DNA from 3 places in the Paenibacillus sp. 7541 genome. Region 3 is predicted to be linked to each of the others. Evidence: predicted binding sites of a transcription regulator. Region 3 holds the regulator's gene; each other region holds the start of a gene.
What was found. Region 3 encodes Rex, which represses fermentation and respiration genes when NADH is low (regulators of the CRP and FNR family bind a similar motif). Its sites were predicted from a motif close to TTGTGAAATATTTCACAA; they were not measured.
Positions count from the first base shown of each region.

Region 1: qoxA (cytochrome aa3 quinol oxidase subunit II) is a predicted target of Rex. The motif match lies at 1,074-1,091, and genes of this name have one in related genera.
Region 2: nirB (nitrite reductase large subunit NirB) is a predicted target of Rex. The motif match lies at 6,664-6,681, and genes of this name have one in related genera.

Region 1 covers NZ_NQLZ01000002.1:1,574-12,268, forward strand. The annotation lists gene pdxR (MocR-like pyridoxine biosynthesis transcription factor PdxR) at 1-816, shown strand, start outside; gene qoxA (cytochrome aa3 quinol oxidase subunit II) at 1,314-2,261, shown strand; gene qoxB (cytochrome aa3 quinol oxidase subunit I) at 2,322-4,265, shown strand; gene qoxC (cytochrome aa3 quinol oxidase subunit III) at 4,262-4,858, shown strand; gene qoxD (cytochrome aa3 quinol oxidase subunit IV) at 4,860-5,147, shown strand; gene CHH75_RS01740 (DHH family phosphoesterase) at 5,344-6,603, opposite strand; gene CHH75_RS01745 (DUF2243 domain-containing protein) at 6,919-7,350, shown strand; gene CHH75_RS01750 (cytochrome c oxidase assembly protein) at 7,396-8,196, shown strand; gene CHH75_RS01755 (ATP-binding protein) at 8,305-9,879, opposite strand; gene CHH75_RS01760 (spore germination protein) at 10,203-10,695, shown strand, end outside.
Region 2 covers NZ_NQLZ01000015.1:47,138-57,832, reverse strand. The annotation lists gene adhE (bifunctional acetaldehyde-CoA/alcohol dehydrogenase) at 1-1,729, opposite strand, end outside; gene CHH75_RS09375 (Crp/Fnr family transcriptional regulator) at 2,069-2,788, shown strand; gene CHH75_RS09370 (formate/nitrite transporter family protein) at 2,931-3,758, opposite strand; gene CHH75_RS09365 (nitrite reductase (NAD(P)H) small subunit) at 3,748-4,116, opposite strand; gene nirB (nitrite reductase large subunit NirB) at 4,148-6,586, opposite strand; gene CHH75_RS09355 (winged helix-turn-helix transcriptional regulator) at 6,783-7,103, opposite strand; gene CHH75_RS09350 (uracil-DNA glycosylase) at 7,248-7,919, opposite strand; gene CHH75_RS09345 (ThuA domain-containing protein) at 8,045-8,770, opposite strand; gene CHH75_RS09340 (sugar phosphate isomerase/epimerase family protein) at 8,829-9,797, opposite strand; gene CHH75_RS09335 (Gfo/Idh/MocA family protein) at 10,008-10,695, opposite strand, start outside.
Region 3 covers NZ_NQLZ01000015.1:215,909-226,603, reverse strand. The annotation lists gene CHH75_RS10275 (cell wall elongation regulator TseB-like domain-containing protein) at 1-495, opposite strand, end outside; gene CHH75_RS10270 (amidohydrolase) at 526-1,827, opposite strand; gene CHH75_RS10265 (redox-sensing transcriptional repressor Rex) at 1,802-2,467, opposite strand; gene dinG (ATP-dependent DNA helicase DinG) at 2,513-5,398, opposite strand; gene CHH75_RS10255 (tetratricopeptide repeat protein) at 5,542-6,171, opposite strand; gene panD (aspartate 1-decarboxylase) at 6,284-6,667, opposite strand; gene panC (pantoate--beta-alanine ligase) at 6,690-7,553, opposite strand; gene panB (3-methyl-2-oxobutanoate hydroxymethyltransferase) at 7,550-8,428, opposite strand; gene CHH75_RS10235 (biotin--[acetyl-CoA-carboxylase] ligase) at 8,712-9,701, opposite strand; gene CHH75_RS10230 (CCA tRNA nucleotidyltransferase) at 9,688-10,695, opposite strand, start outside.

The DNA.
Region 1 (10,695 bases), on a different contig from region 3:
CTGTTGGAAACCCCATCCTATTTGAACTCGGTCCATGTCTTTCAATCGGCTGGCATGAGCCTTCAAGGGGTTCCGATGGACGATCACGGCATCCGCACAGATACCCTCGCCCGGCTCAAGCGCCAGCATAACGCCGCACTGCTGTATACCATTCCGTCATTTCATAATCCGACGGGTATTCTGATGACGGCAGAACGGCGCAAGGCGCTGCTGCAAGTATGCACGCAGGAACGTCTTCCGATTATCGAGGACGATGTGTACCGGGATTTGTGGTTTAATGAAGCGCCTCCCCCGCCTTTGAAGGCACTGGACCGCCAAGGGATGGTTCTTCACATCGGCAGCATGTCCAAGACGCTTGGACCGGGGCTTCGCATCGGCTGGATTGCCGGACCTGAGCCGGTCATCAACCGGCTGGCAGATATCAAGATGCAGACCGATTACGGATCCAGCTCCCTGTCCCAGTTTGCCGTTGCCCGCTGGCTGGCTACCGGGCAATATGAACAGCATCTGATTGAGATTCGGGCTGCCTTGAAGCAGCGCCGGGACCTCGTTCTTAACCTGTTGGAACAGCATTTTCAAGGGCTCGCCTCCTGGACTGTGCCGCAAGGCGGGTTTTACATTTGGCTTCACCTTATGAAGAAGATGCCCATCCGCCACCTATTCGAACAGGCTCTGAAAGAAGGACTTCTTCTCAACCCCGGTCAAGTGTACGACCGCCAGGATCGTCAGCATCTTCGGCTGTCCTATGCCTATGCCTCTCTGGAGCAGCTGGAGTTCGGGCTGCAACGCCTGGCTGATCTGATCCAGAAATATTAATCAGGCCAACTCAACTTAAAGCCATCCATCGGATTCATCCCGATGCCCTTGCCGGGAATCCCGCGTGAACCCCGTCCCGGCATCGGGGAGCGATGGAGCCTCACTTTAAGTGAACGACCTTCCATTTTTTATGTGAAAAAAATCTCATATCGCGCTGAATCGCTTGCTGGCAAGGGCTTTCTCCCGCTTCTCCCCCACCATTCACCCCCGTTTCCGGTGCGAAAACGAGTCTGAAATTGTGACGATCCTGGGAACTCTCGTGAAATTTTGAACAAACAATGAACAGTCGGAAAACCGCGCCATAACAATGATTTCTTTCATATCCCCGCTGTTTTGTAACAATTTGAACACATAATCTTAAACACATCGCCACGAATATGGATTTTATTGTTATTTTTTCTATTTTATATGTTTTGCAAAGAAATTTATTACTTCCTAGTATAAGGGTAATCAAACTATTGAATCGAATGAAGCCGTTTCAAGGAAAGGGGTACATCATGAAGAAAAGAGGACCGTTACTTGCATTGTTTTTGAGCGTTGTTTTGCTCTTATCGGGATGCAGCTCGCTTACGGTTCTGGATCCGAAAGGACCCGCTGCCAGAACACTATCGGATACGATCATATTTTCGATTCTGATGATGATCGGGGTCTTGGTCGTCGTTTACGTGCTCTACATTTATATGCTGACGAAATACCGGGCCAGAAAATCTAACGAAGGATATGAGCCCCCTCACGAGGAGGGAAATATCTGGCTGGAAATTACCTGGACTGCGATTCCGATTATTATCGTTGCCATTCTATCTGTTGTTACTGTTAAAACAACCGTTGCTGTAGAGAATGTGCCAGAAGGCTACGAGAGCCAGAAACCGCTGGTTATCTATGCCTCTTCCTCCAACTGGAAATGGCATTTCAGCTATCCTGAGGAAGGCATTGAAACTGTGAACTATGTCAACATTCCTACACATCGCCCGATTGAGTTCAGACTGTATTCCTTCGGTACGATCACCAGCTTCTGGATTCCACAGCTTCATGGTCAGAAGTATGCGATGAGCGATATGATCACCAAGCTGAACATGGTTGCGGAAGAGCCGGGCTCCATGATGGGCCGGAACGCTAACTTTAACGGTGAAGGCTTTGCCCATATGGAGTTTGAGGCGCTGGCCATGTCGGCTCCTGAATATGAGAAATGGGTCGATGACGTAAAAGCGACCGCACCGGAGCTGACCGAGGACGAGTTCAACAAACTGCTGAACACCGCCCATGTCGGCAGAATGACATTTTCATCGACTCATCTTGAGTTTAGCCCTCCGCCAGAAGAAGGCCATCATCATGGCAGCGGCGGCGACCATTCTTCCGACGAAAGCCCGGATACTGAGCATGACGGGCATCATGGACAGGATGAACACGACAACCATGACGAGCAAGGTAGTCATGACGGGCACTAAATCCGGCTTGCCGAGGCAAGCCCGGTTCACTTCATACATCCAGAAAGGAGCAAGACCCTTATGAAATGGGACGAATTTTTCGTTACCGGAGATCCGCTAATATACGGGGCCATGGTGAGCATCGTTCTCGTCTCGCTGGCGATCCTATTCGGTTTAACCTATTACAAGAAATGGGGATACCTGTGGCGGGAATGGCTGACAACCGTAGACCATAAGAAAATCGGTGTCATGTACATCATCTGCGCCCTTCTCATGCTGTTCCGGGGCGGCGTTGACGCCCTTCTGATGCGTGCTCAAACCGCAGCGCCAGAAATGAAGTTTCTGGACGCACAGCACTATAACGAGATTTTCACGACGCATGGCGTCATTATGATTCTGTTCATGGCGATGCCTTTCATTTTCGGCTTGATGAACGTGATCGTTCCGCTGCAGATCGGCGCGCGTGACGTTGCCTTCCCTAAGCTGAACGCCATCAGCTTCTGGCTTTTCTTTGCCGGCGCGATGCTGTTCAACATCTCCTTCATTATTGGAGGCTCGCCGGACGCAGGCTGGTCCGCTTATTTCCCGCTAGCCAGCATTGAATTCAGTCCGACGGTTGGCAACAACTATTATTCCTTGTCCCTGCAAATATCAGGGATCGGTACGCTGTTAACCGGCGTCAACTTTATCGTTACGATTCTGAAAATGCGCGCTCCGGGAATGACACTGATGCGCATGCCGATGTTCACCTGGTCGGTGCTAATCACCTGTCTCATTATCATCTTCGCTTTCCCGGTGCTTACGATCGCGCTGCTGCTCATGATGTTTGACCGTCTGTTCGGCTCTCAGTTCTTTACGATGGCCAATGGCGGCATGGATATGCTCTGGGCGAACCTGTTCTGGGTATGGGGACACCCTGAGGTATATATCGTTATTCTTCCTGCATTCGGTATTTTCAGTGAGATTATCTCTACGTTTGCAAGAAAGAATCTGTACGGCTATACCTCGATGGTTATGAGTATGGTTGTCATTTCCGCCCTGTCCTTTCTTGTGTGGGCCCACCATTTCTATACAATGGGTCAAGGCGCAATGGTCAACGGATTCTTCTCCATTACAACGATGGCGATTGCCGTTCCGACAGGGGTCAAAATATTCAACTGGCTCTTCACGCTCCATAAGGGCCGAATCAGTTTCACGACACCTATGCTGTATTCCCTGGCCTTCATCCCGATCTTTACGATCGGCGGCGTGACCGGTGTCATGCTGGCCATGGCCAGTGCGGACTACCAGTACCATAACACGATGTTCCTGGTTGCCCACTTCCACTATGTGCTCATTCCAGGTGCGGTGTTTGCCGTTATTGCCGGCTTCCATTACTGGTTCCCGAAAGTGTTCGGCTTCCGTCTGAACGAACGTCTTGGCAAGATGGCATTCTGGTTTATCGCCATTTCGTTTAACGTCACCTTCTTCCCGATGTTCTTCCTGGGACTGCAAGGGATGACACGCCGGACTTACACCTACTCGGAAGAAACCGGGTTCGGTCCGCTGAACCTGCTGTCCATGATCGGTGCGATCGGTTTGGCGATCGGGTTCATTCTTCTTGTGTACAACATCTACTGGAGTACACGTTACCAGCCACGCGACAAAACGGGCGATCCTTGGGATGCACGCGCGCTGGAATGGTCAACGCCAAGTCCGGTGCCGGTATACAATTTTGCAGTTACACCTAAAGTGAAAGGCCGCGATGCGTTCTGGTTTGCGAAGAAGAATAATGAACCGCTCTCGGATGAGAAGATTACGAAAATTCATATGCCAAGCAATACCGGAAAACCGTTTGTACTCGGTGTCGCCTTCTTCTTCCTGGGCTTCTTCCTGGTATTCAGCTGGTGGACACCGTCCATCATCGCCGGAATCGCCGTCTTGATCATTCTGGCTACCATGTCCTTTGAACGTGATCATGGCTATTACATTCCGGCTGAAGAAATTGTTCAAACCGAACAGAAACTGCGGGGTGATACGGTATGAAAATAGATGCCACTCAACCGCTTGAATACGGAACGGAAGAGAATCGAAACCGAATCTTTGGATTCTGGCTGTTCCTTGGAGCTGAAATTGCGCTTTTTGCCACCTTGTTTACCGTCTACTTCGTACTGGTGAACCGCTATGCCAGCGGTCCTAGCGGAGCAGAAATTTTTGAACTGACACCGGTGCTGCTGGAGACCTTCCTGCTCTTGACAAGCAGCTTCACCATCGGGCTTGCGATCCATGCGATGCGGCTCGGCCTGAAGAAGCAGACCATGATGTTCATCGTCATTACCCTGCTTCTCGGCGCCGCGTTCCTGGGCATTGAGATTTATGAGTTCTTCACCTACGTGCATGAAGGATTGACGCTCTCTACCAGCGCCTTTGCTTCCAGCTTGTTCACCTTGCTCGGCACACACGGTGCTCACGTGGCCTTCGGTCTCTTGTGGGGAAGCGTCATTCTGATCCAGCTCAAGAAGCACGGTCTGGATCACTCGACAGCGAACAAATCGTTTATATTCTCGCTGTACTGGCACTTCCTGGACGTTGTATGGATCTTTATCTTCAGCTTTGTATACCTGAAAGGACTGATGTAATATGTTGAAACAGCTGTTTCCAATCAAGCATGTTGCGGGTTACATTTCTTCCCTCGTCCTTTCGGCGGTAGCGCTGGTCGTTCTGCTCGATATGCCGTTTGCTTCGAAAATGGCCATCCTGGTAGTAACGGCCGTCCTGCAGGCTTCCGTACAGCTCGTGCTGTTCATGCATGCAGGCGAGAGCGAAGATAAAAAATCCGTGTATATCAACATTGCCTACGCTCTGTTTGTCGGACTGGTGACCATCTTCGGCACCCTGTTCATCTTCGTATGGGGCTGGTACTCGTGATCACTGCCCGATCAAATCACTAACCAAGTTAATAAGAAAACGGACCGCGCGAGGCTTGCCTCACGCAGTCCGTTTTTTTGTTGTGCCAGTAGTGCCGGGGGTACGGTCTTACCCGCTCCAAGCACGCACCTCACCTGCTGCGCCCGCGGCGACACGGGCTCCACGCACGGGCTGCACGCTCGCGCAACAGGCGCGGCTAACCATCCTCAAGCGTCTTCTCATCATCCCGATCCGAAGTTAGCGAGAGCCGCTCCAGCTCCCTGCTCGTTCGGGTGTTGATCAGCTGATCCTTCAGCATCTGCACATACACGTCGTCCCGGGCGAGCCATGCTCCATACTGGCGCTTCATATGCCGCTCGGCATCGTGAAACGTAGAGAAACGAAACGGCAGTGACTCCCCGTTCCATTCGATCACCCATTCGCCTGCCTGTGCGTAGACGAACAGCAGGTCCTCCCCCCAGCTTTCGTACAACACGCCGGACTCTGCGCCCTTGACATTGAACTGGTTCCGGACGGCATCGAACCGAATCGGCTCCAGTTCAAACGGCTCCGCCGCATACAAGCGGTAGACTTCCTCCGTTATGGTACAGCCTGCAGCCTTGGCATGTCCACCGCCTCCGTAACGCATGGCCACCTCCGAGACGTCAACATGATCATGAATCGTTCGCAGACTCATTTTACGGCCGCCCATGTTCAGAATTGAGATGTAATCCAGATGCGGGTGGAGATTGCCAAGCTCATTTGCAAGCTCGGAATGATACGATTCGGCATACACAATGCCAACGCAGTATTCATCCACGTACGTCTGAATCATCTCCCGCTGCTTGCGCTGGATATAACGCTCGATTTTCCCTTCTTCCATCTCCAGAATCTTCTCTTCAAATTCGTCAAAATAGAAACCCTGACCCTGGCGCAGGCGCTCCACCATCTTGACCTCAAATTCGTCAATGGACAACATATAGAACAGATCATTGAGCCGCCTGGCCTCCACCCGGTTCACTTCCTCCCACTCCCAGGTATCATACAGCCGAACCAGCTCTACAAACTGGTCCATCGTCTCCGTTGAAGCAATATGTCCGTGTTGAATCAAATATTCGTAGAACAGGGAAGTTGCCGATGCGAGCCGGCCGTCCCGGTGATGGACTTCAACAAGCCCCCATTCATATTGGTTAAAATGCAATGCCGTTTTATGGTGATCAATGAGCTGAACATGACCGCCCTCATCAACAAACACATGCAGTCGCTTCTCGACCTCGGGATTCACCGATAAATCCGTAATGAACAGCATGTCATACGGATGATCCGGAATGGACATTCTGTCCAGATACCGTTCTACCTGCAGGTTTAATCCGTTGACCGAATTATAGCGGACATTGGTCTGGTCACCGAAAGCGCATTTGGCTATAATGCCGCATCCGACACCGTCCAGATCATTGTGCGTGTACAAATGGTACATCCATGCCAACTCCTCGTAATGACGTTCATCCCACAAGATTCCCTCTTATGCCGTCTTTTATCCAAAGGCAGGGGTGGCCCGCTTTAACCGGTATTAACCGGTATTAACCGGCTTTACGTCCCTTCCCTGTCTAGCCTCCAGATCCTTATATCCTACTCTGACTTCTATCAACGGCTGGCACAACAGCGACGCCGGGTTTGTCTTCCTTCCTGCTGCTTCGGTTTGACTTCCATTCAGACCGGACAGAATGGGGTAATGAATTCTATCCACCCGCTTGAACGATGAACCAAGCAGATCATCCAAAGGAGTATGCCCATGCAAAAAAATGCAAAGCGAAGCCTGTGGTCCGGCATATTGTTTGGCCTCGGGTTCGTCGCCTTTATTGACGAATTTGTCTTTCACCAGCTGCTACATTGGCATCATTTCTACGACCGTTCAACGACCAGTGTCGGTCTCGTCACAGACGGACTGTTCCATGCGTTCAGCTGGTTTGCAACGATCGCCTCCCTGTTCATGTATGCCGATCTTCGCAGACGTCAAGCGCTGCACAGCATGCGCTGGATCGGTGGCGCCCTTGCCGGTGCCGGAGGCTTCCAGCTGTATGATGGCATCATTCAGCACAAGCTGATGCGGCTGCACCAGATCCGGTATGAGGTCGATGTCTTGCCCTACGACCTTACCTGGAACATCCTTGCAGCGATCGTTCTCACAGCAGGGCTGTTTCTCATCCGCCGCACCAGAACGTGACGAGAAAGCCGTGCAGCCCCACTCATTATCGCGGAGGTTATAATTATGCATCATGTACATAATGCCCACTCATTGGATTATCACATCCCGGGCACACTCGTGCTTGTCATAGGTGCAGCCCTGCTCGTGGCCTATATTGCAGCTGCGCGGGCCACCGGCCGGCATCTTAAGCGCTGGCCGGTGCTCCGCTCTATCTGCTGGGCGCTGGGCTTGGCCAGCCTTGCCGCATCGCTCATCGGACCAGTGGCTAAGGAGGCTCACCATCAGTTTACCGCTCATATGACCGTACATCTGCTGCTCGGCATGATCGGGCCGCTGTTCATCGCCTTCTCCCGCCCGGTGACCTTGCTCCTGCGCACGCTCCGCACAAGCTCCGCACGGCGGCTAACCCGTCTGTTAAAAAGCCGTTATGTGCAAATCATAAGTCATCCCGTCATGGCGGCTTTGCTGAATATCGGCGGCCTGTGGGTTCTCTACACGACCGATTTATATGCGGCCATGCACGAATCGCGCTTCCTATATACTCTGATTCATATTCATGTGTTTCTGGCAGGGTATCTGTTCACCGCCTCCATCCTTGCCAATGAGCCGGCTCCCCACCGGTACCGGCTCCCGCTTCGGGTCATTGTGCTCATTCTCGCAGCGGCCGCACACAACATTTTGTCCAAGCACCTTTATGCCCACCCGCCTGTAGGTGTGCCTCTAGCTCAGGCAGAGACCGGCAGCATGCTGATGTATTATGGCGGAGATGCCGTGGACATTATGATGATGATCGCCCTCGGGTACCAGTGGTTCCGATCAGTTAGCAGGGAAAGCCCCGGCGGCAATCTCAAGCCGGCAGCCTGAGTATCGGGATGGCTTCCAGCCTGAGTATCGGGATGGCTTCCAGCCTGCCTATTCCGGATAGCCTTGTCCTAGTGCTTATGCCGGTTAAGCCTCTAATTAATCGACCTCTTAATCGACCTCGGTCACAATCGGAATCCGGACGGTAAATGTTGTGCCCGTCCCCACTTCACTATCAACCATAATTCTCCCGCCATGATCCTCCACAATTTTTTGGCATACGGATAACCCAAGACCGGTGCCCTCTTCTTTGGTTGTATAGAAAGGCTCGAAAATTTGGGGCAGATCAGACGGGGGAATGCCCTTCCCCGTATCCGTTACCTGAATGACCGCCACCCTGCTCTCTTCTGTTAAAGAAAACGAAACATGCCCCGTCTTCTCCATCGCCTGGAACGCATTGCGAATCAAATTGATCAATAACTGAATAATTTTGTCCCGGTCCATGTTGGCTTTAATCTCCTGATCCGGCAAATCCAGTGAGAACGTATGCCCATAGGAGGCTGCCTCGGACTCGCACAAGGAGTATACCCGAATCATGCATCCGGACAACGATTCCAGCTTCATGTTGCTGGCATGCGGCTTCGAGAACTGCAGGAATTCAGCCGTCAGTTCCCCAACGCGGGTAATCTCTCCCATAATGACATCGTACCAGGGCTTGATGTTGTAATTTTGAATTTTGGACAGCTGGATAAAGCCTTTGATGGAGGTGAGCGGATTGCGAATCTCGTGCGCCATGCCTGCCGCCAGCTCTCCGATCATCTTCATTTTTTCCGTACGGAACAGCTCGTCCTGCTCTCTTAGCCACACATTCCGACGCATCTGAAAAATCCGGTCCTCCGCCATCGTAATCAGCCCCTGGAACGTTGAAGCTTCATGCGGATAACAGGTAATGCTGTAACATACTTTGACCCCGATCGCGTCAAACTTAAACTTCTCGTCATCGATCACCGCCTGCTCGGTTAATAGAATCGCAAAGCGATCACCCGCATATCTTGAAGCGCCGATTAGATGCTCATCAAATCTGAGCTGTATGGCTTTGGCCATGCTGATCAGAATTTCGTTAGCGGTGGATATATCTTTGCCATTCAATGACTTGAAATTGTTAATGTCAAGCAGAACCAGCTGAAATGGCGTGCGGTACTCTACCAGTTCCTGAACCTTGTTCATATACCCATCATAATTCAGCAGTCCGGTCAAGACGTCGTGGAAGGTGAGGAATTGCTTTTCTTTCCATAGCTTGCTCTTCTCATACTCGAGCCGGTGAACGAAGTGGTAGGAGAACACAACGACGAGTGAGGAAATAAAGTCAAATACCGTTACGAGCAGGTTATAGCTGGTTGGCGGCATGTACACCTGCCGGATCAGCGAATATTGAAGCACGAGCAGAACGCTGATCGGCAGCGTTTCCTTTAAGCTCGATTTTCGGTGGATCAGATGAATAATCAGGATGTAGTACAGCAGCACACACCAGTTCAGCTGGGTGGATAAATGAAACGCTCCCAGGAACAGAAACTGCCCATAACGGAGCCATTTGTACTTCCGGTCCAGAACCATGCTGCCATAGAGAAGGATCGCCGTGAGGACCATGACGGGAATTTTGGAGCTATATCCGAGATATACAGAGGAGATCATAATAAATACCGAAATAACAGGAATAAATAGGAGCTTCATGATATTAAATGACAACAGCACCACTCCTAATTCATCTATCCGCTAGGGAATTGCATGCTTTCGTTCGATTTCCATTTCCATTGAGAGGAATCTTTCACCAAATATGGTACACTATCTCCTCGGCTCTGAACAGATATAATTCGCAAGCCAAGCGAAGATTTTAGGTATACCGACCTATAAAACTAGCAATATCCAAAACACCAATCTCCGTACGTTCCTCCCGCTATCCATCTCCCCCTCTTCCCGGCTTTTCATCTTCACGAGCCCCACCCATCATTTGGGATAAAAAAATATGAAACTCCGCATACTTAGACAATCATATAGCATCCGGGGTGATCATGATGGGCATCTTAACATCCATGCTGCGCAAAGTGCTGTTCAATCCGTTAAACGAGACGAACAAGGATCAGGACCATAACCATAACGAGGATAAGCCGGAACAGAACGCCTCCGCCGATCTCCAGCACATTCTGGATCAATTCAAGCGAAGTGCCGATCTGATCCATCATCGATACCCGCGTGAAGGCCTGGATGTCATATATTTCAGTCATATGATCAATGAGGACAAGCTTCAACGGGACCTGCTCCCTCCTCTGCTTGCTGCACCGGCGGCCGATATCATACTGAATGAACAATCTCAATTCCAACAGGTGCAAAATGCGAAGGATTGTGTCACAGGAATTCTATCCGGCAACGCCGCCATCTTCTATAACAACGTGGCTTATTTGGCAGATGTTACGCTCCCTGCCTCCCGATCCGTGGAGGAATCCGAGAGCGAGTCCATCATCAATGGTCCCCATGAAGCTTTTAACGAGAATGCGCTCACCAATC
Region 2 (10,695 bases), 170 kb from region 3:
TCAAACTGTTGAACTCGGTGTCCGGATATTCGTAGAACAGCCACATCGCTTTCGCGGCATCCATTGGCGAACCGCCGCCAAGGGCGATGATGCAGTCTGGCTGAAAGCGCGCCATCATTTCTGTTCCGCGCTCGACCGTCGTAGTCGACGGGTCCGGTTCCACTTCCGAGAACACTTCGATCGCAACCGGCGTCCGGCGCTGGCGCAGGTAATACTCCACCCGCTCCACGTAACCGAGCTTCACCATCACGGGGTCGGTCACGATGGCCACACGTTGAATGTCCGGCATTTTGGCAAGGTACTGCGTTGCGCCTTTTTCAAAATAAATTTTGCTCGGCACTTTAAACCACTGCATATTCACGGTACGTCGGTTCACCCTTTTCACATTAATCAGGTTGACAGCCGTTACGTTCGAAGACGTTGCATTCCGTCCGTAAGAGCCGCAGCCCAGCGTCAACGACGGCAGGTTCGTATTGTAGATATCCCCGATGCCTCCCTGGGAGGACGGCTGATTCACGAGAATGCGGCAGGTCTGCATGCGATCGGAAAACTTGGCAATGACCTCTTCGTTATTCGAATGGATGACCGAGGAGTGACCCATCCCGCCGAAGGCAACCATTTCCTCTGCCCGCTTGATCCCCTCTTCCGCATTCTTCACTTTATAGCAGGCCAGCACCGGGCTCAGTTTTTCCGCAGACAGCGGATAGCCAGGTCCAACCCCGGCCAGCTCGGCCACGAGAATCTTGGTGTTCTCCGGCACTGTAAAGCCGCATGCCTCGGCGATCTTGACCGCAGGCTGTCCGACGATCGCAGGGTTCACTGCGCATTTATCGGCAACCATTGCCCCGGCCGTCAGCTTCGCTGCTTCCTCTTTGCTTACAAAATAGCAGCCGTTCTCGATCATTTTCTTCTTCACCTGGTCATAGATCGGCTCTTCAATGATGACCGCTTGCTCGGATGCGCAGATCATGCCGTTGTCAAACGTCTTCGAGAGGATCAAATCATACACCGCCTGATCCAGATCAGCGGTTCTCTCAATAAAGCATGGCACATTCCCGGGACCGACGCCGAGCGCTGGCTTGCCGCAGCTGTATGCCGCCTTCACCATTGCCGAACCGCCGGTGGCCAAGATGAGCGCCACATCCGGGTGGTTCATCAGCAGATTTGTTTTTTCCATGGAAGGCTCCTCAATCCATTGGATGCAATCGGCAGGCGCCCCATGCTTCACTGCAGCCTCCAGCAAAATTTTGGCTGCCTCGCGGCTGCAGGCCTGTGCTGACGGATGGAACCCGAAGATGATCGGATTGCGCGTTTTGATCGAGATCAGCGCCTTGAATATCGTGGTGGATGTCGGGTTCGTCACCGGTGTAATGCCCATAATGATGCCGACCGGCTCCGCAATCTTTTGATAGCTTTCGTACGGATTATCCTCAATGACACCTACCGTCTTGTCATATTTGATGCTGTTGTGAATATATTCGGTAGCGAACAGGTTTTTAATAATTTTGTCTTCATATACCCCTCTTCCCGTTTCCTCCACGGCCATTTTGGCCAGCTGCATGTGCTGCTCAAGCCCGGCCATCGCCATCGCCTGCACGATCCGGTCTACTTGTTCTTGATCGAGAGCCATAAACTTCTCCCGCGCCCGGTTCGCTTTTGCAATCAATTGATCAATATAACCGGTTGCCGTTTGCTTTTTGTTATCCGCGTTTTCTTTCGTTACAGCCATCTCTCTTCGCCTCCTAATGGTATTCGTTTCTATGTTCAGCGCATCCTCACGCTGCTTACGGTTTGATCATATCATGCGCCAAACCAAAATCATGTGAATTTTTTCACAATATAAAAAATAACGAAATATTTCGTTAAAACACCTATACCTGTGCCTTTTCATTCCAATCACGATCCGCCCCACTATGCTATTCTTCCCCGTTTATCACCCCTTTTAAGTGAAAATGATCACAATGTTTGAAATTTAGACACTTTTGTCGCGTCACAAGTGAATTTTTTCACGTTATAATGTATTTAAAGATTGAATGTATTAAAAATAGGATGTTAGGAGATGCCAACAATGAAAACGATGGAACTGACAATGCAAGCCCAAGGAAACACACGCTGTTTTTCGGAGCAGAACTTGAACCGTCTGCTCGTTGCCATGAAAGATAGAACGCTCCCTGAAGGCTCCCATCTGTTTTGGGAAGGCGATTTTTCCGACAAACTTTATTACATCAAGAGCGGCTGTGTCAAATTAACGAAATCGACCGATGAAGGCAAAGAACTGATCCTCTATATGTATCATCCCGGCGACATGGTTGGCCAGGCCGATCCGTTCTTCGGAACGAATCACAGCTTCTCGGCCGAAGTGGTAGAGGACACGGTGGTCGGCGTCATCGATCAAAAAGAGCTGGAAATGCTGATCTGCCAACACTGCGATTTTGCGATTGATTTCATGAAATGGATGGGCATCCATCACCGCATCACCCAAACCAAATTCAGAGACCTGATGATGTACGGCAAGCCGGGGGCGCTCACCTCCACGCTCATCCGCCTGAGCAACAGCTACGGTCAGCAGCAAGAGGACGATACCGTTCTGATCAACAAAAAGATTACGCACACCGACCTCTCCAACATGATTGGCGCAACCCGGGAAAGCGTAAACCGGATGCTGAGCGACCTGCGAAGAAAAGACGCCATCGAATATATCGGAGGCATGATTCTGATCAAAGATATGACGATGCTGCAGGATATTTGCCACTGCGAGCTGTGCCCGGAGGAAATTTGCAGGATCTAGGCGAGCAATACCATAGCATGAGCCTCCCCCACCCGGCTGGGCTATCCTTCAGATCAACGATATCGAGGATGGCCTTTTTCTTTTGTCACAAAAGCGGACTTATGCAGCTGGCTAGCCTGTAAAGTCCGCTTTCTTGTTATGTTTATTTAGCCAGCGTCTTCTCCTGGCCGCTGTCCTGCGTCTTCGTGCTTGTCTTCGTCTTCGCCGAAGAGATGAACCAATAAGCCATCCCGAGAAACACACTGCCCCCGACAATGTTGCCAAGCGTCACCGGCACCATGTTGCCGATCCAACCGGCAATCGACACCGTCTCCGGATGCCCGGGCAGCATGACCGCCAGCGTAAGCAGCGACATATTCGCTACGCTATGCTCGTACCCTGTTGCAATAAAGGCAAACAAGCACCACCAGATCAGAATGAGCTTCGCCGTCTCCCCTTTGGTGCGCATGCCCATCCATAAAGCGAGACAGACGAGCCAGTTACACAGAATCCCCCGGAAAAACAGTTCCATAAACGGATCGTTCATCTTTTTGGCGGCCGCGGTAAAAATCAGGTGATCAGCCGGAATGCCCTTAAACAGTCCGGAGCCATAGATCAGACTGCTGAGCACAATGGCTCCGACAAGATTTCCGATGAACACAACCACCCAGTTCTTCAACGTATCCGATACGGTGGTCCGTCCGGACAGCGTGCTCATCGTAAAAAACATATTGTTGCCGGTAAACAGCTCCGATCCTGCAAACACAACGAGTGTGAGCGCAATCCCGAAGGCCGCTCCCATCACGAGAGACTGAAGCGGCGAACCTTCCGCTGCAAGCGGAGCGCCCAGCCTGAATATCAGCATGATGCCGATTCCGACATAAGCGCCCGCCAGCATCGCGGATACGAAGTAACGCAGAAAATTGGTCTTCATCTGTTCCTTTTTCTTGACCGCCGCCTGGACGACGGCTTCCACATCTTCAGCGAACACGGACCTCACCTCCCGGGTGCTCCGTCTGCTGGCCGCCTGCCGCCACGCCTACCTCAATCATTCCATCGGCCTCCCGGACCGGAAACGTTCGCACGTGGCCGGTATCCGGCGCTTGCACAAGGCCCGTCGTCAGATCAATTTTCCAGTCGTACAGCGGATCATATATATAGTGGCCGGATACGATGGCCTCGGCCAGCGTTCCTCCTTTGGGGTTAGGGTTTTTGTTCTCCAGTGCAAACCAGCGATGATCCGAGGTTCGGAAAACGGCGATTTCCTCGCCGCATACTGACACCTTCCTTCCGAGCAATGTCGGGAAATCCTCCGGCCGGCCAACAGGTGTAAACATTCCGTTCTCCATGTGTGTCATCCTCCGTTCAGGTTTTATAAAATCAGCTCATCGTGACCGGTTTGACGTCCTCAAACAGCGTTTCCCGCAGCGTCTCATCCTTCAGCACTTTCTTCCAAGGGTCTTCGACCTGCTTGAGGGCAAGCTCGATTCTTGCGACCAGCGCCTTCCGCTCGCCGTCATTGCTCAGCACCGCTTCGCGGATAGAATCAAGGCCCAGACGCTCCACCCATTCCGATGTTCTTTCCAAATATTTGCCGGTCTCGCGGTAATACTGCATCAGCGCCGCACAGATCTCAATCAGCTCTTCATCCGTCTTCACTTTGCAGAAAGAATCGGCAAGGCGAGCTTTCGTTCCCCCGTTGCCGCCGACAAAGATCTCCCAGCCGCCGTCATTGCCAACGATGCCGATATCTTTGGTGCAGGCTTCGGCACAGTTCCGCGGACAGCCGTTAACCGCCATCTTGAATTTCGCCGGAAAGTCCAGCCGCTCGAACTTCTTCTCGATCAAGGCGCCCATGCTCATGGAGTCCTGTGTGCCGAAGCGGCAGAACTGGGAGCCTACACAGGTCTTCACCGTCCGCAGCGACTTGGCGTACGCATAGCCTGACGGCATATCCAGCTCCTCCCACACCTTCGGCAGGTCCTCCTTCTTCACGCCGATCAGATCCAGACGTTGACCGCCCGTCACCTTGACGACTTTCACATTATATTTCAGCGATACATCCGCAATTTTCTTCAGATCCTCCGGTGTCGTCACCCCGCCGTACATCCGCGGCACTACCGTAAACGTGCCATCCTTCTGAATGTTTGCGCTCAGCCGCTCGTTCACAAAGCGGGACTCTCGCTCCTCCTGATGCGTTTCAGGATTCAGCATGACGAGGTAGTAATGGATGGCAGGCCGGCACTTCGAGCAGCCCTCGGGATTGCTCCAGCCCAGGACATGCATGACCTCTCTCGTGGAGGTGAGTCCTTTATCCCGGATCTGTGCCACAATTTCATCCCGGTCGAGCGTCGTGCACGGACATATTCCCTGCTTGGCACTGGCTGTATAGCCGGCCCCGAGCACGCTCTGGAGAATCTGCTCCACCACCGGCTTGCAGCCGCCGCAAGAGCGGGTCGCTCCCGTGCAGGCCTTAATTTCATCTACTGTCGTTAAGCCCTCACCGTTAATGGCGTCCACAATCGCCTTTTTCGTCACCCCGTTACAGCCGCACACAATCTCGTCATCCGGCATGTTCTCCACCATCGCGGCTTTGCTGCCCCCGTGTCCTCCGCACCCGGTTCCCATGATGGAAGCATAGATTTCATCCGTCATTTCCGCCTTCTGTCTGACCAAAGACTGCAAGCTGGCCGATTCGCTTACGTCGCCGAACAGGATCGCTCCGACGATGCGCCCGTCCCGCATCAGAATTTTTTTGTATGTCTTCTTCCACTCATCCTTAGCGGTAATCACGGTATGCTCCGGCTGCTCCAGGAACTCGCCGGCCGAGAACACATCAACTCCGCTGATCTTCAGTTTGGTCGATACCACCGATCCTTCATACGGCTTAGTGTCCACCCCGCTTAAATGCTTGGCCAGCACCTGTCCCTGCTCAAACAGCGGAGCCACCAGGCCATAGCATACGCCGCGATGCTCACAGCATTCGCCTACCGCATATACATCTGGCATCGACGTTTCCATATAGTCATTGACGACAATCCCGCGTCCGGTCTCAATGCCGCTCGCTTGAGCCACCGCCGTATTCGCGCGAATGCCGACCGCCATCACAACCAGCTCGGCCTCCAGTTCGCCCCCATCCTTGAAGCGCAACCCTTTCACCCGGGTATCTCCCCATATTTCAGTCGTCTGTTTCCCGAGCAGGAAACGAATTCCCTGGCGCTCAAGCTCCTGCTGCAGCATCCGGGCCGCATGGGAGTCGAGCTGGCTCTCCATCAAGTCGTCCATCAGGTGAACGACAGTGACCTCCATACCGAGACTCACCAGCCCTTTGGCTGCCTCAAGTCCGAGCAAACCGCCGCCAATGACAGCCGCCTTCTTGTAGATTTTGGACGCTTCGAGCATGCGGGTACAATCCGCAATATCCCTGAAGCCAACGACGCCTTCCTTATCACTGCCTGGAACCGGAAGAATAAACGGACGCGAGCCGGTCGCAATAATCACCTTGTCGTAAGGCACGTTCAAGCCATTGTCGCAGACCACCACTTTGTTTGCCTCATCAATGGCTGTCGCTGCCGTACCGGTGTGAAGCGTAATCTGATTGTCTTCATACCATTGCCAGTCATTCAATACGATATCATCGATCGTTTTGCTGCCCTCCAGAACGTAAGACAGCATGATCCGGTTGTAGTTCGGGTGTGGCTCCTGGCCAATGACCGTAATATCATAGGCTCCGCCCAGTTTAATAATTTGTTCAATCGTGCCAATTCCGGCGATGCCGTTTCCTATGACAACTAATTTTTGTTTTTTTCGATTCGTCACGATGCATTCCTCCCCGCTCGTTATGCAGCTTATCTCTTCCCTTACATGTCAATTATATCGTTTGAGCCCTTTTATTTTTGTGATATTTTTCACATAATATAGTTAAAAATTTAATTATTCATACGAAAATAAACCCTGACTGAGAACATGTCTCAGGTCAGGGTCTATTTTTGTGGAAGTGCCGAATGAACCACCGTCATTTTTCAATCCATTGCTCCGCCCAACTGGAGATTTCATCCATTACGGGACGAAGCGCTTTCCCCTTTTCAGTTAATTCGTATTCAATACGAACCGGAGTCTCCGGGTAAACATGTCGTACCAAAATGCCCTCACATTCCAAGTCCTTCATTCTCTCGGACAGCATCTTGTCACTCATGGACGGTATGACACTGGAGATGTCTTTAAACCGCTTCGGTCCGCTCATCAGCGCCTGAATGATCAGTCCATTCCATCGCTTGCCAAGGCATGCAAACGCCGACTCAAACCGGGGACAGAGCTTGATGTTTGTAGCTCCCATATCCTTCACCTCTTTGCGAAGTCACCTTGTACTCATCATTATACGGGTAAACACTAACATGTGAAACTTACGATTAGTTAGTATGTTTCATTTTAGCATATTTTTAGGCTTCTGAAAACCTTTTAGCCCTTTTTCCTCATAAAATCAGCTGTTTCTTCTTAAAATTTGAGATAAATGATCCAGATCAGACATAACAATATCGGTCAGCTTCCTGTTATATAGTATAGCAGCCGGATGAAACAAAGGGAATATTTGATAGATTTCCCTTGAGAAGATATAGCCCTTATCCGGCATTGCCGGATCGGCCGCCTGCTGAACTGGCCCTTCAATCAGCTTGCCGTGCAGTGAAGTAATCGTTTCGTGACTGCCAATCAGTCTGTGCAGCGCCGTATTGCCCATCGGCACAATGATCTGCGGCTGAACCCAGCGAATCTCTTCATCCAGTATGGGCGCATGCGCCAAGATTTCAGTTTTGGTAGGCGTTCGGTTGGAACGGCTGATCACCGTCTCCCCTGACGCCCGGGTCAGCGGCTTCTCCTTATACGGTCTGCTGCGGATGACGCTGGTGATATACACCTCATCACGGGTAAGCCCAAGCCGCTGTAAATACCCGTCCAGCTCCTCCCCGGCCTGACCGGAAAACGGCCGTCCTTCCTGGATCTCTGTCGCTCCCGGCGCTTCACCGACAAACATCACCTGTGCCGGATACGTGCCTCCCCCAAGCAGAAATCCTTCCACCGGGTGCCCGCTCAGCCGGGCTCTGCAGACGGCAATGACGGATGGATCCACCGGCGCGCTTCGGATTCCACTCAGCATTCGGTTCCCCTCCTTCCAGGTTATCCACCCTTTCATACATTATATTACCCTAAGATGCAAAGAAACCGGTCAAGAATATATAATCCTTGACCGGTTCTGCCGCTATTATGAATGCGGAAGCTAACTTATACGACCGGAATCTGCAGCGGACGGATCGGCTGACTGTTTCCGAACACCTGTTTACCCGCTTTGGATGGTGCCCACCGAATCGCATTGGAAATGACTTTCAGCACTTCAGGGTTGCGGTAGGTTGGATAGGTTTCATGACCTGGACGGAAGTAGAAGATATTGCCATGTCCGCGCTTGAATGTGCATCCGCTGCGGAACACCTCTCCTCCGGAGAAATTGCTGATAAAGATCAGCTCATCCGGGGCTGGAATGTCAAAGAACTCCCCGTACATCTCCTCTTGATCGATAATGATCGGACCTGTAATTCCTTCAGCGATCGGATGCGTCGGGTTGACGCTCCACATCAATTCCTGCTCCCCGGCTTCCCGCCATTTCAAATCGCAACTTGTGCCCATCAGAGCTTTGAATGGCTTGGAGAAATGGCCGGAGTGCAGAACGATCAGCCCCATACCGTCAAGCACGCGCTTTACCACTCGATCTACAATCTCGTCGCTAACCTTGTCATGAGCCATATGTCCCCACCACAGCAGTACATCGGTGGAATCGAGCACGTCCTGGGTCAGTCCATGGTCGGGCTGATCCAGCGTTGCCGTCCGGATGATAAAATCCGGATGAGCCAGACCCTCGGCCAAAGCCATATGAATCCCTGTCGGATACACGGCTTTAACCTCCTGATGAATATTTTCGTGAACGAACTCGTTCCAAATCGTTACATTAAGCATGTAGCTGTTCCCCCTAGAAATGCATTTAGTCGTTAGCTTGCACAGCGGATCAAATAACTTATACCCACCACATTTCTCCGAGCGGCTCTTCGATAAGCACTTGTTTCAGGTTATCCACCGCTTTGGAGAAGCCTTCTTCTACAGACATCAAGCCATCCTCATGCTCGATGCTGACCACATAATCATACCCGACGAGACGCAGAGCGCTCATCATATCTGCCCATTCCTTCACATCATGACCGAATCCGACGCTGCGGAACTGCCAAGCGCGATCCAGCATATTCGTGTAGGACTGCATATCCGTCAAACCGTGCTTGTTAACATTGATTGGATCAATGCTGGTGTCCTTCGCATGGAAGTGATGAATCGCTCCGGCGCGGCCCAAAATTTGAATCGCTTGTACCGGATCAATGCCCTGCCACCACATATGGCTCGGATCAAGGTTCGCCCCGATCACTTCGCCGGCAGCCTCACGCAGACGCAGCAGCGTGCCTGGAGTATGAACGGAGAAGCCGCCATGCAGCTCAAGACCGATCTTCACATTGCGGTCAGCAGCGAATTTACCCCACTCGGTCCAGTAAGGAATCACTTTGTTTTCCCATTGCCAGTCCAGGATTTCCTGGTAATCGTTCGGCCAAGGAGCTACAGGCCAGTTCGGATATTTGGCATCCTCATGGTCACCTGGGCAGCCGGAGAACGTGTTAACGACAGGCACTTCCAGTTTCTCAGCAAGCTCAACTGTTTTTACGAAGGCATCGTGAAAATCTTTTGCGATCGCTTTTTGCGGGTGAAGCGGGTTGCCGTGGCAGCTTAGCGCACTGATGATCAGCCCGCGCGATTCCACCGCATTTTTGAAATTCTTCAATGCCGTTTCATTCTCAAGAAGCTCCGCCGGGTTGCAGTGCGCATTCCCCGGGTAACCTCCGGTTCCAATTTCAACCGCTTTCAGCCCTTTGGCTGCAACGTAGTCAAGCGCATCTTCCAGCTTGCGCCCGCTGAACAGTACCATAAATACTCCAAGTTTCATTGTTGGATCTCCTCCTGTTTCCATGAATTGATTCGAATTGATTCGGGAACTTCCCTTGCTGTAATTACCACAATAAATCCGGGCAGTAACTTTCTTCGACAAGCACTCCCTGTGCTCCTGCTTCACGAGGAGATGTTATCAGGCAGTATCTTTTACTGAACAGCCGTGCATATACACCATCTTGTGTCATGCTTCCCTCTGCTTGGCGGATTAGCCCAAATCGGCCTGCTGCGGAGCCGGGAGCTTGCCGTAATGATAAGTGCTCTGCAGCACGATATGGCGGCCCTCCAGAGACGACTGCTGGAACGACTGCATAATCTCCAGCACATGGTACGCAAGGCGTCCGCTTGCGCGATGATCCTTGTTGCTGTGGATCGATTCAATCATGTCATTAATGCCGAGCCCGCGCTCATTCTGCCCGCACTCGAACACAGGATCCAGCGTTTTCCATTCATCGGATCCTTGCTTGCGCAGCTTAACCTCACCATTGAAGTAGTTCGGATCGCCGAGGCTGAGCGTGCCCTGCGTGCCGTAAATCTCAAGCCACGGCAGCGACGACCCGCCGAAAATATCGAAGCTGGTAATCATCGTGGCAATCGCTCCGTTCTCGAAATCGAGCGTGCCTGCCAGATGCGTCGGGGTCTGCACCGTAATCGGCTTGCCCTGCAGCGGACCGGAGCCTATGCTGCGATCAGGAATCTGAATGCCTGCCGATGCGCTCACCCGGCTTGCAGGACCCAGCAGCTCGACCAAAGCCGACAGATAGTACGGCCCCATGTCCAGCATCGGCCCGCCGCCCGGCGCATAGAAAAATTCAGGATTGTGGTGCCAGGCCTCCGGCCCGGAACCCATCATGAATGCGGTCGCCGCAATCGGACGGCCAATCAGCCCGGATTCA
Region 3 (10,695 bases):
GTTTCCGATCTGATTGCCGTCCTGAAAGCGATAGAATCGGTAGCCGATCTGGCCGCTATTCTCATACAACAGCTGCCAGGCGTACTCCCCTTCATACATGCCGGGCACCAATCGTTTAATGACGGCATTCGGCATTTCCTGGAGGATTTGCGCCCGCATCTGCTCTTCGGACAACCCGCTGCTCAAAGGCTCGGCATGAACACCCTCCGCACCTTCCACAGGCACATTATCCTCGGTGAATTTGACCCAGACGATCAGCTCCTGCTGATCCGGCCCCTGACCGGTAACAACCCAGTATGTATTATCTTCGCCCCATACCGACTTGTATGATTTGTCCGCCGTCACCAGGTTCCCATACTGTCTGGCCGCACCAATGGCCAGTCTTTCCTCATTCCATGAATCTGTCATCACATAAGAATAATAGATTTGAATGCCTAACAGCAGCAGCAATACGCCGGATACACTCAGCCATATCCACTTGGTTCGTTTTTTCAATCCGCCATCCCCGCTCCCACGTCAATATGCTTACTGCGCCGTCAGACGCTCGAACGTGCGCTGGGCTTCACGGCGAATGCGCTCCTCATCCACGGTGAGGCATTCCCCGTTCTTAACCAGCTGTTTGCCGTCCACCCATACATGCTCAACATCTTTAGCGCTTGCCGAATAAACGACATGCGAGATGAAATCAGTATGGGGCAGGAAATGGGCCTGATCCGTGTTCAGAGCGATCATGTCAGCCTTCATGCCTACTTCAAGTCTGCCCACCTCATTCAAGAAGGCGGACTTCGCGCCATATTCCGTACCCATGCGCAGCGCTTCCGATGCCGGTACAGCTGTCGGGTCACCGCTCACCCCTTTATGAATGAGGGCAGCCAGCCGCATTTCTTCGAACATGTCCAGATTGTTGTTGCTCGCCGGACCATCCGTGCCGAGAGAGACGGTGACGCCCGCCTTGAGCAGTTCAGGGACACGCGCGACGCCGCTTGCCAGCTTCAGGTTGCTTCCCGGATTATGCGAGATCGCGACGTTGTGCTTGGCAAGAATGTCAATCTCCTCATCTGTCAGATGAACTGCATGCGCCAGCAGTGTCGGTCGGGAGAATACTCCGAGCCGCTCCAGATGCGCGACCGGGCGGAGCCCGTAATCATCCACATTTTGCTGAACTTCGGCTTTTGTCTCCGACATATGCGTATGCAGCGGCAAATCTAGATCCTCAGAAGCCTGCACAAACATCTCGATCAGCTCCGGTGGACATGTATACGGTGCATGCGGCGACATCATCGATGTGATGCGGCCATCGGCCTTCCCATGCCACGCCTTCGCAAACGCAATCGCTTCATTCAGCTTCTGACGCTGCTCTTCAGGGGGACAGAGGCCGATCACGCCGCGCATTAGCACGCCGCGCATTCCCGACTGGTCCACAATCGAAGCGACTTGATCCATATGATCGTACATATCAACGAAAGCCGTCGTTCCGCCCTTCAGCATTTCGACTACTGACAGGGAAGCTCCCCAATAAATGTCCTCTGCCTTCATCTTGGCTTCCATCGGCCACATCTTCTCCTGCAGCCATACCTGCAGGGCCAGATCATCGCCGTAGCCCCGGAGCAGTGACATCGCCGCATGGCCGTGCGTATTCACCAGTCCCGGCAGGAACAGCAGATGGGTTCCGTCAATGATCTCGATCGGCTCCTCGATCTGCGGTTTTTGTTCCCCTATATACGTAATCCGGTCATCCTCAACCACCATGTAGCCCTTGATAACCGACTGGTTGCCTTCTAACACAGCAAAGGTGCCGTTCTCAACCATCCACTTGTGTTTCTTCATGAGCCGATTCCTCCTTCCCGTTATCCAAATAGTAGGCCAGACTTTGCAGGTCTGTCGTAAAGTCTGCCGTATGGATTCGGATATGTGCCGGTGCTTTCAAAATAATAGGCGCAAAATTCAATATGGCCTCAATGCCGGCGGAAATCAGCTGGTTCGCCACATTCTGGGCCTCAAAATCCGGAACGGTAATGATCCCGATCCGGATCGCATTGTCGCGCACGGTACGCTCAAGCTCTTCCATCGGCTGCACCGTCAAATTGTTGATGCTCGTTCCGATTTTCGCCGGATGCGCATCGAAGACGGCTACGATTTTCATATTATCCTTAAGAAATGCATTGTAATTGGATAGCGCATGTCCGAGATTACCTGCCCCGACCAGCGCGACATTAATTCTCTGGTCCAGCTTCAGAATCTGGCGAATCTTCTCAATCAGATAAGAAACATCATAACCGATGCCCTTGCGGCCAAAATCGCCGAAATACGCCAGATCCTTACGGATCTGCGCCGGGTTCAAGTCGAGCTTCTGCCCCAGCTCTTGGGAGGATACCGTTGTAACCTCCCGTTTGTGAAGCTCATTCAAGTATCGCAGATATACTGGCAATCTGCGAACGACAGCCTCTGAAATTTTATCCGATTTCATGCATGCTCCCCCTATTAACAGGCTATTAAATGTTGCGGCTTGCTCCTATTGTAATAACGATTCGTCATTGGTGATTTCATTCTTCTTGTTATGATTCAGCCACTCGGCAATTCTCGGCACCATCTGATCGGTCGGCATATGCTCCATCTTCGGGCCCGGCAGCGAGTACAAGAAATATTTCCCGTAGTAGGATTCGATCACACGCGTGTCAAAGACGATCACGATTCCCTTGTCCTGCGCGGTCCGTACGAGCCGGCCGAAGCCCTGCTTAAAGCGGATGACCGCCTGCGGCACAGACAGCTTCATAAAAGGGTTCTTCTTCTGCTGCTGAAGCAGTTCGCTCTTGGCTTCCACCAGCGGATGGCTCGGCGGCTGAAACGGCAAACGTACGATCGCAAGGCAGGTCAAGGCTTCGCCCGGAACATCGACCCCTTCCCAGAACGAGCTTGTGCCAAGCAGCACAGATGCACTGCTGTCCTGAAAGCGGCGAATCAGCTTGGTCCGGCTTCCCCCGTCAACCCCTTGTCCCAGCACAGCGATCTCGCTTGAGGAGAGCGCCTCCTTCAAGGGCTCGTACACTTGACGCAGCATGCGGTAAGAAGTGAACAGCACCAGCATCCGCCCTTTCGTCGCCTCTGCCGTTTGCGCCAGCGATTGAACGAGCGTATCCACAAATTTCGGATCGCCCACCGTCCCCTTCACGCTTGGGAAATCCCGCGGAATCACAAGCAGCGCCTGCTCCCGGTAGTTAAACGGCGAAGGCAGTTGAACCGTATGCAGCTGCCCTTCTTCAGCTGCTTCCTGAAGACCGAGGCTGTCGATCATGAATTGAAACGATTTATCTACCGACAGCGTGGCCGAGGTCAGAATGACACTCCGCTTTTTATCAAAAAACAGCTCTTTCAGCTGCGCGCTGACATCCACCGGAACGGCATACATCTGAAGCGACTTGCTCTTGAAATTCGAGCTTGCCTCCATCCAGTATACGATACCTTCATTATCCAAAGCCATAAACTGGTGCAGCCCTTCACGGTGAGAAGCGAGATCCTTGAATAAGCCGGTGATGTCGGTAATGAGACTGTCCGCGCCATAGTCGTCCAGCTCTTCCTTGATTTCAGCTGCAAGCTGCTCGCCTTTGCGAATACATTCGCCCAGCGTGACATAAATCTGACGCTCAATCTCGGCCAAACTATCCCAATCCTTGGGCTTTTTGACAGGGGAAAGGCGCATGGTTAGCTGCCCCGACTCGCCTGAATCCCCCCGGTCCGGAATCAGTCCGAACAGCAGCTCGTTCAGCCGGTCCCAGTTCTCTTTCACCGTAATCAGATCCGGATACAAGCGGTCGATGACGCCAATCCATTGGGTCGCTTTCTCCTCGGCCGAGGCCGAGAGCATCTGGCGCAGAGCCGGCAGCTGCCCGTTGCGGCTGTCCTTGTACAAGCGGGTGAGGGTGTGCGTGACGGTAAAATACTTCATCGACAAGCCCAGATGCTTACCGGCCACATCCTCCAGATGATGCGCCTCGTCGATAACCAGACGATCATAGGACGGGAGCAGCTGATGATTCGCTTTCACATCCGTGAACAGCTTGGAGTGATTCGTGATGACGACATCTGCCAGCCCGGCTTCATGCTTCGCCCGGTGGTAGAAGCATTTCCTGAACCACGGGCAGGCGCGTCCGAGACAAGAGTCCGAATCGCTGGCCACCGTATCCCAGAAATCTCCCCCGCGTCCTCCCAGATTAAGCTCTTCATCGTCGCCGCTTTCCGTTTGCGTCAGCCAGACGATCATCTGTGCGGCGGTGATGACATCCTCCTTCGGCGTATGGAAGTCTCTTCTATTTATTTTATGTTCAAATTTTCTCAAACACAAATAATGCCCCCTGCCCTTAAAGACAGCAGCCTTGAACGGGAAGGGAACAGCCTTGGTCAACAGTGGGATGTCACGCTCTCTTAACTGCTCCTGCAGGTTGATCGTATGCGTGCTCACCATCACCCTCTGCTCCTGCTTGACGCTCTGATAGATGGAGGGCAGCAAATATCCGAGCGACTTGCCCGTTCCTGTTCCTGCCTCGATCAGCAGGTGCTTGTCCTCGTCCAGCGCTTTCACCACTTCACCAATCATGATATCCTGCGCTTCCCGGGTTTCGTACTGTGGCAAAATGTCCCGCAGACGCCCGCGCACCTGCTCCATATATTCATCAAAGCTGACACTGGCGAGCGGATTCGGTTCCTCTTCATTCCGCACTGGCGCGATCTCCGTCCAGTCATCCACAGCAAGTGCGAACTGCCTGAAATAGGTATACGTATCCAGGTCCTGAATCGACTGATGCTCCCGCTCCGTACGGATGCCGTCAAAAAACCAGGCCAGATCGCTGTCCTCATCGGCAAACAAATCGCTCAGCCGCTGGATCGTCAGCAGCGGAAGATCATCGATCTCCTCCAGGCATTTCAGCAGCACCTGCGCGGTCGCAAGTGCATCGCTGTCCGCCTGATGCGGCCGGTCATGCTCCAGGCCGAAATGCGAGGCCACCATCCCGAGCTGATACGAAGGCAACGACGGAAAGCAAATTTTCAAGAAATGCATCGTATCCAGAATGCGTCCGCTATACGGCAAATATCCGCAGCGGTCCAGCGCATTTTGCAAAAAGTTGAAATCGAATGCCACGTTATGGCCGACCAGCACGACATCGTCCAGCATCGGCACCAGCTCCATCATCATATCCTCCAGCTCTGGAGCATCGGCAACGTCGCTGTCCGTGATGCCTGTCAAACTGGTAATAAAAGGCGGGATCGGTATCCCGGGATTGACGTACGTGCCGTACACGCGGGATATGCTTCGATCTTCTTCTATGATGGCCAGCCCTACCTGAATGATCTCATCGGCAGACTGGTTGCCCGTAGTTTCAAAATCCAATACGGCAAATTTCATGTTCGTATAAATCCCTTTCTTCCAGACTAATATTCAGCATAACAGAAGTTTGGGTTTTTGAACATTCCACGGATATGAAAAACGATGCCAAAGGCATGGCTTCCATGTCTCCTTGGCATCGCTTCCTTGTGCAGAATATGGGGTTACAGCAGCGAAATCAGCTGACTTCCGTACTGCAGCTCGCCGCCCTTCTTGTGGCATACCTCCAGGTTGATCAGCGGATCCGGCAGGGTCGGATCGCTGTGGATCGCCAGCGCAAAGTATTCTTCCGCTTTGTCTGTACAACCATTCAGGGCCTGGACGCAGCCGAGAGCGTTGTAAATCATCGCTTTCAGACGCTTGTCGTCGGCAAGGGGCAACAGCGACTTGAGCCCCTCGAACGCCCTGGACGTGTCGCCCAGATGAAGATAGGACATGGCGATGTAGAGCCGGATCAGGAGACTGTCCGGATAAATCGCGGCAGCCAGCTCAAATTGTGCAATGGCCGGACGAAACATCAGCAGCTTGTAATAACCTTGACCGCGGACGAATTCGTCCAGCTGGAGCTCCGGCGCTTCGGTCGACGGAAAAACAGGAGGCGAGATCGCACTTTCGCGAAAAATGGCCATCTTTTCTTCAAAATGCAGCCATTCTTCAATGATGCCTTCGCTCATGTTTTTCAGCATGTTCCAGTTTTGGATCAGCGCCTGCTTTTGGGGACCATTGGCAGAAGGGTAATGCTTCACAATTTCATCTAACATGTTGTTCATTTCAGCGAATACATGTTGAAACATAGCGTGCATCCCACCCTTAGCGTAAAAAATGAGATCAGTGCGACGACCTGATCTCATTTTCTGTAGAACCCGTGCTTTTCATCCGTTTGGCCATCCGTTACATTTTGGCTCTTTAGAGAACCGTTGCGTGCACCTCGTGGTAATCAGCGGTCACCGGCTTGTTATCAGCATCCACAATCACGACTGTAGGCTTGTGGTTGGTATATTCTTCCTTGGACATCATGGCATAAGATATGATGATGACATTATCGCCAGGCTGAACGAGGCGGGCCGCGGCTCCGTTCAGGCAGATGACGCCGCTGCCGCGCTCGCCTTTAATCACATAAGTCTCCAGACGGGCACCGTTGTTATTATTTACGATCTGGACTTTTTCATTCTCCAGCAGATCAGCCGCATCCATCAAATCTTCATCAATGGTGATGCTGCCGACATAATTCAGGTTCGCTTCCGTAACCGTTGCGCGATGAATTTTCGATTTCATCATCGTTCTAAACATAACTCTTTCCACCCCTTTTCGCTCAGATCAGCGTATTATCAATCAATCGTGTTCTGCCGAACCGGACAGCCAGCGCAAGCAGCACCCGTCCCTCGGCGTCACTTATTTTGTCTTCGTCCTGCAGTGGATCAAGCTCCGGAAATACCGCAGCTTCCACATAATCGATATCGGCCAGCGGAGCTTCGGAAATCGTATCCCGAAGGAGCTGCCGGATCTGCCCGGCCGTTTCCGCCTGGCCGCTTGCAATCGCCTCACGCGCCTTCTGAAGCGAGCGGGACAGTACAAGCGCCTGTCTTCTTTCCTCCGGCTTCAGATAAACGTTGCGGGAGCTAAGCGCCAGGCCGTCCGCCTCGCGGACGATCGGACAAGGAACAATGGTAATGTCCATGCTTAGATCCCTGACCATCTGTTCAATGACCGCCACCTGCTGCGCATCCTTCATCCCGAAGAAGGCGTAATCCGGCTTGACGATATGAAACAGCTTGCTTACGACGGTCGTCACACCGTCAAAATGCCCCGGGCGGGATGCGCCGCACAGCAGCGATGTAATGTCAGCCACGCTTACCTTCGTTTTGATCGGCTGGGGATACATCACCTCTACCGTTGGAATGAAGACGATGTCCACCCCCTCAGCACGAGCCAGCTCAAGATCCCTGGCTTCATCACGCGGATAGGTCTCATAGTCCTCGCCCGGCCCGAATTGGATCGGATTGACAAAAATGCTGAGAACGACCGTCTGCGTCATTTCACGGGCTTTGCGCATCAGGCTCGCATGACCTTCGTGCAAATATCCCATCGTCGGGACGAGCCCGACCGGCTCGTGTCCGGAACGTGTGCGTTCGCGAAGCTCGGAACGCAGCTCCTCTATTGTGCGTATCACTTTCATGAACCTGGCACCTTTTCCTTCCCGCTGCCATATACAGGGCCGGCAGCAGCCGTTTTTTGAGCAGTAGTGAAGATATGCTCCTCTGCCGGGAACGCGCGCTCCTTCACTTCCCTCACGTACTGGGCAATGCCCTCCCGAACGGCCGTGCCTATATCGGCATAGGTTTTCACAAAGCGCTTCTCCCGGTAAGGGGAGGCGTATTTCAAAATATCATGGTATACAAGCACCTGACCATCGCAATAGCGGCCAGCGCCGATCCCGATTGTAGGGATGCTGAGCGCCTGCGTAATCTCCGCCGCACTCTCCTCCGTTACCAGCTCCAGCACGACAGCGAACGCCCCGGCCTCTTCAAGCGCCTTCGCATCCCTCATCAGTCGCTCGGCGTCCGCCTGATCCTTGCCCTGAACCCGGTAGCCGCCGATCTGATTAACCGACTGCGGCGTCAATCCAATATGACCGAGCACCGGCACGCCCGCCTGCACGATCCGTCTGACCGTGTCGGCGATCTCCGCGCCTCCCTCCAGCTTCACGGCATGTGCGTGGCCTTCCTGCATGAGGCGGCGCACGCCTTTGAGACTCTCGTCCACACTGCCGTGGTATGTCATAAACGGCATATCTGCCACAATAAACGTATGCTCAGCCCCGCGCGCGACGGAGCGGGTGTGATATACCATATCATCCAGGGTCACCGGGATGGTGGAGTCGTAACCGAGCACCACGTTGCCGAGTGAATCCCCGACCAGAATCATGTCGATGTCCGCCTCTTCGGCCAACCGGGCCGAAGGATAATCATAGGCAGTAAGCATGCTGATCGGCACGCCATCCTGCTTCATTTTTTTCATTTTCACAATATTAAGCGGCTGTTTGCCTGCCATGTGACATGAGCTCCTTTCATCGTTTGTCAGCACAACAAAAAAACCTTTTAGCATTACAGCTAAAAAGGTCCGAAAGGCAAAAAAGAGTCACTTGCGATCGTCCCTTCTGTCTCGGTCCTTTCGGCTCAGAGCAGAATCCAACGTAACCGGCATAACAGTTATGAAGGTGTTCCACATGTTGTATCCCTCGCTGTCACAGATCAGAGTGCAGCTCGATTGCATCCTCGATACCGCCTCTGTCTGTAGTATATCAAAGTTCCCTCATTTTTTCACTATGATCCATTTACCTCGTATGGAACTCCACGTCACCGGAATAGACCGGAACGATGTCGCCGTCAACCTTGACCAGCAGCGCGCCTGACGGATTCAGGCCGATGGCCACTCCGGTTACGACACCCCGCTGCGATTGAACCTTCACCTCGCGCTGGATCGTGCCGGACAATGCCTCCCACAGCGAAGCAATCGCCTGGAAGCCCTGCTCGTTGTACAGCTTGTAGAGCACTTCCATCTCATACATAATATGCTGGATCAGCACCGTGCGGTTAAGGGCTTGTCCGCCCGCAAGCCTCAGCGAGGTTGCAATCGGCCTCAGCTCTTCCGGGAAATCCTCTTCCTTCAGATTGACGCTGATGCCAATTCCGGCAATGCAATAGCGCACCCGGTCGTCCTCTGCTGCCGATTCCAGCAGAATGCCGCACACCTTTTTCCCGGATAAAAGCAGGTCGTTCGGCCATTTAATATCCGTCTGGATACCCGTTGCCTTCTGGATCCCCCGGCATACCGCCACCCCGGTCAGCAATGTCAGCTGCTGGGTCAGATGAAGGGGCTGCTCCGGGCGAAGGATGAGGCTCATCCATATGCCCTTACCGCGCGGCGAGTGGAACTTGCGCCCCATACGGCCGCGGCCCCCGGTCTGCTCCTCCGAGATGACCAGCGTGCCTTCGGCGGCGCCTTGTTCGGCCAGTAGGCGCGCTTCCTCCTGGGTCGATGTCGTGCTCTCGAGGATCACGACGTTCCTGCCGAATTGTTCACTCGATAGACCCGCTATGAGCTCCTCCGCCCTCAGCTGGTCCGGGGCATCGGTCATCCGATAGCCCATCCGGGGTACAGCTTCAAAATCATAGCCTGCCTGACGGAGCTTGTTGATTTGTTTCCATACCGCCGTACGGCTGATGGACAGCCTCCGGCTGATCTCTTCCCCGGATAGAAATTGGCCCGGGTTCTCCAGAAACATGTCCAGCAGCGTATAATCTTTCTCATCATCCTTCTTCATGTATTACCACCCGTCTCGCCTCATCAATCAAGGCGCTCTTGTCATTGGGCACGATGCCGGCGGCAACCTGCATCAGCAACTGATTCAGCAGCTCGCCAAGCCATGGCCCGCCGCGCTTCTCCAGGGCGCTCAGAAGCTCATTGCCCGTAACATTCAGCTCCTTCAAGCTGTATACCACCATCTGCTGCAGCCAGTCGTCCAGTTTAGCGGTATCGGCAGTTTCCTCCGCTCCCGCAGCTGTGAGCGCATGCTGCATCGTCAGCCAGGACGCCGCAACGCCGCCGCCGAAGTCTAGGACGAGCCTGATCCAGGCCAAGCGATCCTGACTGCGCCCCTCATCCTTCAGCCGCAACCAGAACTCCTGGAACCGCAGGATGGCACTTATGGCCTCCCGGTCCTTGTTCGAGAACGTCCAGGCCCGCAGCAGCGGATCCGCCGCTGCGGATGCAAGTCCGCAGCCGAGCAGCAGCAGCGCCCATCGAACATCAAGGCGCCACGAATCCACATGGTCGATGGCACGCATCCAGGCTTCTTCATGACCCGTATAAGGAAATGGAACCTTCATATGGTCATAAAGCCCGCTGCGTACGAACAGAACCAGTCCTCGCCGCGGATGCGGACCGGCCATCACCTTGTCCATTTCGATGCGAATCCGCTCCATCGCAATCCAGCGCAGCGTCTTCTGCTCGGACTTAATCGCTCTCCAGGTGCCGGGGGCAATCGCAAAGCCCAGCACAGAGGCGAAGCGGATGCAGCGAACCATTCGCAGCCCGTCCTCCTGAAACCGAAGCCTCGGATCGCCCACACACCGAATGCGCCGCGCTTCAATATCCCTACGTCCCCCGTAGGGGTCTACCCAGGCTCCGTCGAGACCGCGGGCCATTGCATTCATCGTGAAATCCCGGCGCTGCAAATCCTCTTCAATATCTGTCACAAAGGTGACTTCCGATGGACGGCGATGATCATCGTATCCCGTTTCGGTCCGATAGGTCGT